2 linked regions of the Methylorubrum extorquens genome follow. The protein of the gene in region 2 interacts with the protein of the main gene of each other region in a pairwise test. Links are inferred from orthologs where the notes say so. Each region holds a gene or a part of one and is shown on either strand. Other genes may lie near its edges. The genes, in order: J2W78_RS21240 and ndk.

The links.
Region 1: the proteins of ndk (region 2) and J2W78_RS21240 interact in binary tests that used the Escherichia coli proteins (3 or more experiments, as listed by UniProt). The link is inferred for Methylorubrum extorquens from one-to-one orthologs.

Annotation. Positions count from the first base shown.
Region 1 is NZ_JALJXF010000001.1:4,545,735-4,548,760, reverse strand. The notes cover bases 309-3,022. They hold J2W78_RS21240 (uracil-DNA glycosylase), read left to right. Parts: upstream 309-1,170; coding sequence 1,171-1,875; downstream 1,876-3,022. Other genes in these bases: J2W78_RS21235 (TAXI family TRAP transporter solute-binding subunit), read right to left, coding at 1,899-3,022; J2W78_RS21245 (bifunctional metallophosphatase/5'-nucleotidase), read left to right, coding at 309-986. Also shown: more of J2W78_RS21245, read left to right, coding at 1-308; more of J2W78_RS21235, read right to left, coding at 3,023-3,026. UniProt on the Escherichia coli protein: Excises uracil residues from the DNA which can arise as a result of misincorporation of dUMP residues by DNA polymerase or due to deamination of cytosine.
Region 2 is NZ_JALJXF010000001.1:4,044,703-4,047,792, forward strand. The notes cover bases 144-2,921. They hold ndk (nucleoside-diphosphate kinase), read right to left. Parts: upstream 1,855-2,921; coding sequence 1,432-1,854; downstream 144-1,431. Other genes in these bases: J2W78_RS18905 (M48 family metallopeptidase), read left to right, coding at 144-775; J2W78_RS18910 (hypothetical protein), read right to left, coding at 869-1,249; J2W78_RS18920 (DUF2147 domain-containing protein), read left to right, coding at 2,230-2,742. In the rest of the region: more of J2W78_RS18905, read left to right, coding at 1-143. UniProt on the Escherichia coli protein: Major role in the synthesis of nucleoside triphosphates other than ATP. The ATP gamma phosphate is transferred to the NDP beta phosphate via a ping-pong mechanism, using a phosphorylated active-site intermediate.

The sequences.
Region 1 (3,026 bases), 500 kb from region 2 along the record:
AATCCGGCAACCTGCGCTTCGGCCCCGAGATCGAGACCCTGGCGCGCGAGGCGGACGCCCTGCGCAAGGCGGGTGCTCAGATGATCGTCGGGATCGCCCACACCGCGCGAGTGACCGACGACGCGATCGTGCGGGCGCGCCTCGTCGATATCCTGCTTTCGGGCCACGACCACGACCTCGTCGTGCGCGACGACGGGCAGGCGGTGATGGTCGAGTCGAGCCACGACGCGCATTACGTCACCGCGGTCGATGTCTTCGTCACGGGGACAGGCGACGGGCCCGTGCGCTGGCGTGCCGCCTTCCGCATCCACGACACCGCCGATGTGACGCCCGATCCGGAAACGCTCGCCGTCGTGCGCCGGCTCGGGGGCGAGCTATCGCGGGAACTCGACGTCGTGATCGGCACGACGCAGGGCGCGCTCGACAGCCGGATCGCCTCGGTGCGGGTGCGGGAGGCGAGCTTCGGCGATCTCGTCGCCGACGCGGTGCGGGCGGGCACCGGCGCCGAGATCGGCCTGATGAACGGCGGCGGCATCCGCGGCGACCGGCTCTACCCGGCCGGCACGGTGCTCACCCGGCGCGACATCCTCAGCGAACTCCCCTTCGGCAACACCACCGTGCTCGTGGCGATCGACGGGGCGACCCTGCGCGAGGCCCTGGAGAACGGGTTTCGCGATCTCGGCCGCGCCTCGGGCCGGTTCCTGCAACTCTCCGGAATGGTGGTGACGCTCGACCCGAATGCGCCGCCCGGCCGACGCGTCGTGGCCGCGATGGTCGACGGCGCACCCCTCGACGACGCCCGCACCTACCGCGTGGCGGCCAACGACTTCATGCTGCGCGGCGGCAACGATTACGGGATGCTGGCCAAGGGCCGCGTCCTGATCGGCGGCACCGACGGCAGGCTCCTCGCCAACGAGGTGATGGCCTATATCCGCGCCCGCGCGCCGCTGCCGGCCGAAACCGGCGGGCGGATTCGGGTGCTCTGAACCCGATCGCCCGGCCCTGCCCGCCCGCTCGTCGTCATCGCGGGGCGAGCCGAAGCGATCGAGGATCGCGGTTCGTCCGGAACGGTCGCGCCGCTGGATGGCTTCGGCTGAAGCCTTTCCCTAACGATGAGCGGAATTTTCCATGGCCGACCTCTTCACGGCAAACGGGATGACCGAAGCTCGCGTGACCGGGCCCGTCGAAGCGGCGCTCGAAGCGTTCCGCGCCAGCGGCTCCCCCTGGCTCGACCTGCCCTTCTTCAAGGAAGGCGCGGCGGACCGGGTCGCGCAAAAGGTCGATGCGCGCGTCGCGGCCGGGGCGACGGTGTTGCCGGAACCCGCCGCGATCTTCCGGGCCCTGACGCTGACGCCCCTTCCCGCGGTGAAGGCGGTGATCCTCGGCCAGGACCCTTATCCGACACCGGGCGACGCCAACGGGCTCGCCTTCTCCTATGTCGGCGGACGCCGCCTGCCGGCCTCGCTCAAGGTGATCCTGGCGGAACTCGCCCCCGAGGGCGCCAAGCCCGACCTCTCCACCGGCGACCTGACACCCTGGGCGGAGCGCGGCGTGCTGCTCCTCAACTCGGCGCTCACCGTGGAAGCGGGCAAGTCCGGTGCGCATCTGCGGCTCGGTTGGGCGCAGCTCACCGACGAGGCGGTGAAAGCCGTCTCGGCCCGCGACGCGCCGGCGGTGTTCCTGCTCTGGGGCGCCCAGGCCCGCGCCCGCGAGGCGCTGATCGACACGCGCCACCACGGCATCATCGCCTCGGGCCACCCCTCCCCGCTCAACCGCGCCCGCGACTTTCCGGGCTCGCGGCCGTTCGACCGGGCGAATGCGTGGCTCGAAGCGCAGGGCCGCGCGCCGATCGACTGGCGGCTGGGTGGGAATTGATATGACTGCGGTCCCCGGCCCCGTCAGGCGTCCGGTCCATGCCTGCGAACCGGTCTGAGGATCCGAGGCGAAGCCCGATCTTCGGAAGGGGCCGCGAGGTTCCTGCAGTCGGCGATCGTCGCCTTCGCCGTGTCGATGGCGATCGAGACCGCGGCCATCGTCCGGTCGTTCGGCTCCCGTTCCCGGGCATAGCGCACCGCCTCCGTGGCGAGCCGGTCGACCTCGACATTGAGCGCCTCGATGGCGGCCGGATCGGTCAGCGCGCGTGCCTGCTCGGTCACCTCCAGCAAGCGGTCGATGATCTCGTCGATCCGCTCGCGGCGCAGGCTGGACAGGCGCTGGCGCAGCCAGGCCAGTGCCGAGAACAGGCCGCCGGCCAGGGCGCCCAGCAGATAGAGCGTGTCGCCGTAGCGATCGACGAAGCCGTGCTGCTCGCGCTCGTAGTAGTCGATCGCGCCGGGATGGATCGGAATGCGTGCGCTCGTCGCTGCCGCCGTCGTGTCGTAGGCCGGTGCCTGCACGTACTCTGCGGCATCCGTCTTCACGGCTGCGGCGGTGCGCTTCTCGAACAGCTGCTGTGTGACATCGGCCGCGATGACACGACCGAGGGAAGCGCGCGCCATCAGCCGGTAGGAGGCCCCCACGGTCTTCACGTCATCGGACGGCAGCTTCGGGTCACCCGCGAACAGGCCGCCGGGGATCGTCACCGCCTGGAGCCGCGGGAAGCGCTCGAGGATCGCCCCGTCATCCTCGACCGCCACGAACTCGACCTTGCCGTTGCGGGCGACCGAGCGCACGGCGCCGACCAGGGCCAGCGCCTTCGGGGCCGAGGACGCGATGATGCTGACGAAGGCGTCGATGCGCTTGTCCCTGAAGGCAGCGGCGACGGCGTCCTGGTCGATCCGGACGAGATGGACCGTGCCCTCGCGCACCGGCCCGCCGGCTGGCTGCGTGTCGAGGGCAAGGCCGTGATAGCCGAGGATGTTGTTCAGGAGGGAGAAGTCGGCATCGCGGTGTGCGGCGATACCGAGCCGCTTTCCGGCGAGCTTCGGGAAGCTCTTGATACCGGATTGGGAGGGCGAGGCGATGATCATCGCCTGGTCCCGCAGGATGGCGAGCGTCAGCCCGTTGGTCGGCAAGAGCACGTCGGG
Region 2 (3,090 bases):
GCTCGCCCCCTTGGTCCCGCGGGCGATCGAAGCGCAACTCGGACGCAGCGTCGATACTCAGATCGTCGGCTTGCTCGGCGACCCGCCGCTCTGCAACGATTCGGCGGCGCGGACAGTGCTCGATCGGCTGACGGCACGGCTTGCCGAGGGCATGGCGCTGCCGGAGACTCCGCAGGTCACCGTGCGCCGTCACACGGTTGCCAACGCGCTCGCCCTTCCGGGCGGACGGGTGATCCTGCTCTCGGACATCATCGCCAAGGCCAAGAACGGCGATGAGCTGGCCGGCATCCTTGCGCACGAGTTCGGCCACGTCGCCGCCCGCGATCCGATGCGCTCGGTGATCACGGCCGGCGGCACCTCGTTCCTGCTGAGTCTCGTGCTCGGCGATCTCACCGGCTCGACGGTGCTGGTAACGATCGGGCAGGCCGCGATCTCGGCGAATTACTCACGCGACGCGGAGCGAACGGCGGATGCCTACGCGGTGACGGCGGTGAAGCGGGCCGGCGGGGACGGGGCCGCGCTCGCCGCGATCCTGGAGCGCATCACCGACGCGGATGACGAGAAGCCGGACGCGACCTCGTTCCTGCGCTCCCATCCGGTCACGGCAGAGCGGTCCGCGCGGATCCGGTCTTTGGCAGGGCAGAAACCGGCCGGCCCCGGCATCCTGTCCGAGGCCGAGTGGAAGAGCCTCCAGGGCATCTGCCCGAAGCCGGCCAAACCGGAGAAGCCGAAGCCGGACGACGGGGATACCACGGCGCCGACCGAGAAGCTGTAGATTCCGGCTCCGAAAGACCGGGAGCTATCAAAGGTGCGGGTTCGAGCCCTGCATCTCTCGAAGGGACGGCGCTCAGCGCCGTCCCTCATCCGATCAGACCGGACGCGGCAGCTTGCAGCTATCGAGCGCGTTCAGCGCCTTGGCGCGCGCGCTGTCGTTGAAGTAGCCGGTGGTGCGGTAGGAAGCGATCTCGTCCTTGTCGAGGGCGGAGAGCGTGCGCTCGGCATAGCAGCCGCAGGGCGCGGCGAGCGCGTCTTCGGGAACCTTCTGGAACCGGGCCTGGGTGACGGTGCAGGCGTGGCGCACGCGGCCGGTCAGGTTGGTCTTGGTCGCGGTCTTCAGCGTCGGATCGGGCACATAGCCTTCGAGCGAGGTGTACTGCGTCGAGCGGCCGGCGGTGTTGCAGGCGGCGAGCAGGGACACGAGGCCGGCCGCGACGAGCAGGCGGCCGGTGCGCGAAAACGTGAGGCGCATGGGAGCGAAAATCCGAAGAGAGACGGGAAATCGTCGATCGATTCCGTTCTTCGGGCCGCTCGCCCTGCACCGCTAGGGCAGGAGAGTCACACTCGGCCGGATTGCGCCGGGAAGGTCAGCCCCGCGCAAGCGCGAGCGTGTTTCTCGCCGGCCCTGTTACGAAGGCCGGCGAGAACCATGCTTTAGGCGGCGATGTCGGCGTCGTTGAAGAACTGCGCGATCTCGAGCCGGGCGTTGTCGGCGCTGTCGGAGCCGTGAACGGTGTTCTCGCCGACCGACTCGGCGAACTGCTTGCGGATGGTGCCGTCGGCGGCCTGGGCCGGGTTCGTGGCGCCCATGACTTCGCGGTACTTGGCGACGGCGTTCTCGCCTTCCAGCACCTGCACGACCACGGGGCCCGAGGTCATGAACTCGACCAGCTCACCGAAGAACGGGCGCTCCTTGTGCACCTCGTAGAATTTCTCCGCCTGCTCGCGGGTCATGCGGATGCGGCGCTGGCCGACGATGCGCAGGCCGGCGGCCTCGATCACGGCGTTGACCGCGCCGGTGAGGTTGCGGCGCGTCGCGTCGGGCTTGAGGATGGAGAAGGTGCGCTCGTTGGCCATGGTCCGGTCCGGTTCGTTGGAGAAAGGGGTCGCGCGACGCGCTGAAGGAGGGCGGGCTCGAAAGCCACCCGAGAGATCGACCGCGTCGGCAGTCGACGGCCCGGCTGGCGCCCGGCGCGCCGGGCTTATAGCGGTGGACCGGTAGGCCCTCAACCACCGTCAACCCGCTGACAGGCAACGGATGCCCATGCGAGCGGAATCACGGCAAGCTCGGCCTTTTTCGGCTCCGCCATGGCTTTAGCGCAACACCGCCGAAAAATCGCCGGATTGCAGCGGCTCAATGGGTGGACGGTTCGCCTGCCCCCGCTCGCTGCCGGGGCGACCCTTCCTCCGCAAGCCTCAGCCCATCTTTGGGCCCAGCCTCAGGAGCCATTCATGCGTATCGCTCTCGGTCTCGCCGCCCTCCTGGCTTCGAACGCCGCCTTCGCCGCCCCCAAAGACCTCTCCGGAACGTGGCTGACGGGGGACGGACGCGCGAAGATCCGCATCGACCGCTGCGGGCCGAGCGGCGGCAACGCCTGCGGCAAGGTGGTGTGGCTAAAATCTCCGACCGATGACGCCGGGGCGCCGCGCAACGATGTGAAGAACCCCGATCCGAAGAAGCGGGCACGCCCGATCATCGGGCTGACGCTCCTCGAAAACCTCAAGCCGGAAGATGCGGGTTTTGCCGGCGAGATCTACAACGCCGACGAGGGCAAGATCTATCAGGTCAGCCTGGAGCGCGAAAGCGAGGGCGAACTGAGCGTTCAGGGCTGCATGCTCAAGGTGCTGTGCGGCTCGCAGACTTGGACCCGCGTGCCGGACGTGAACCAGCAGGCCGCCGCGACCCCTGCGAAAACCGTCGCGAAGCCGGCCCCGGCCAAGGTACCGGCCGCTCCCGCGGAGTGATGCTCGCCGAACATTTTTAGGGAAAAAGGGGCGCGCCTTTGCTGGCGCGCCCTGAAGTTCGACAAACCTGATGGGGATCAAGTCCGCTCAAAAGTTAGCGTGACGGTGCAATGCAGCAAGCACCCGTAGGCACTTATTTGTCTTTTTGGGACCGCTTACGTGCGATCGTCCCGGCTTCGCACACCTCTCCGCGGGCTGTGACGGCGCGTCCGTCATCGTCCTGTCGAATGTTTCGGCTTCTCACGGACATCGTGGCGCCCGCGCAACCGTTCTGAAGCCTCGTGCTTCGGCGGGTCGTGGGCGCATTGCGGCGGCAACGGCATCTGCTAGGCCGCTCAAGGGGTGGCG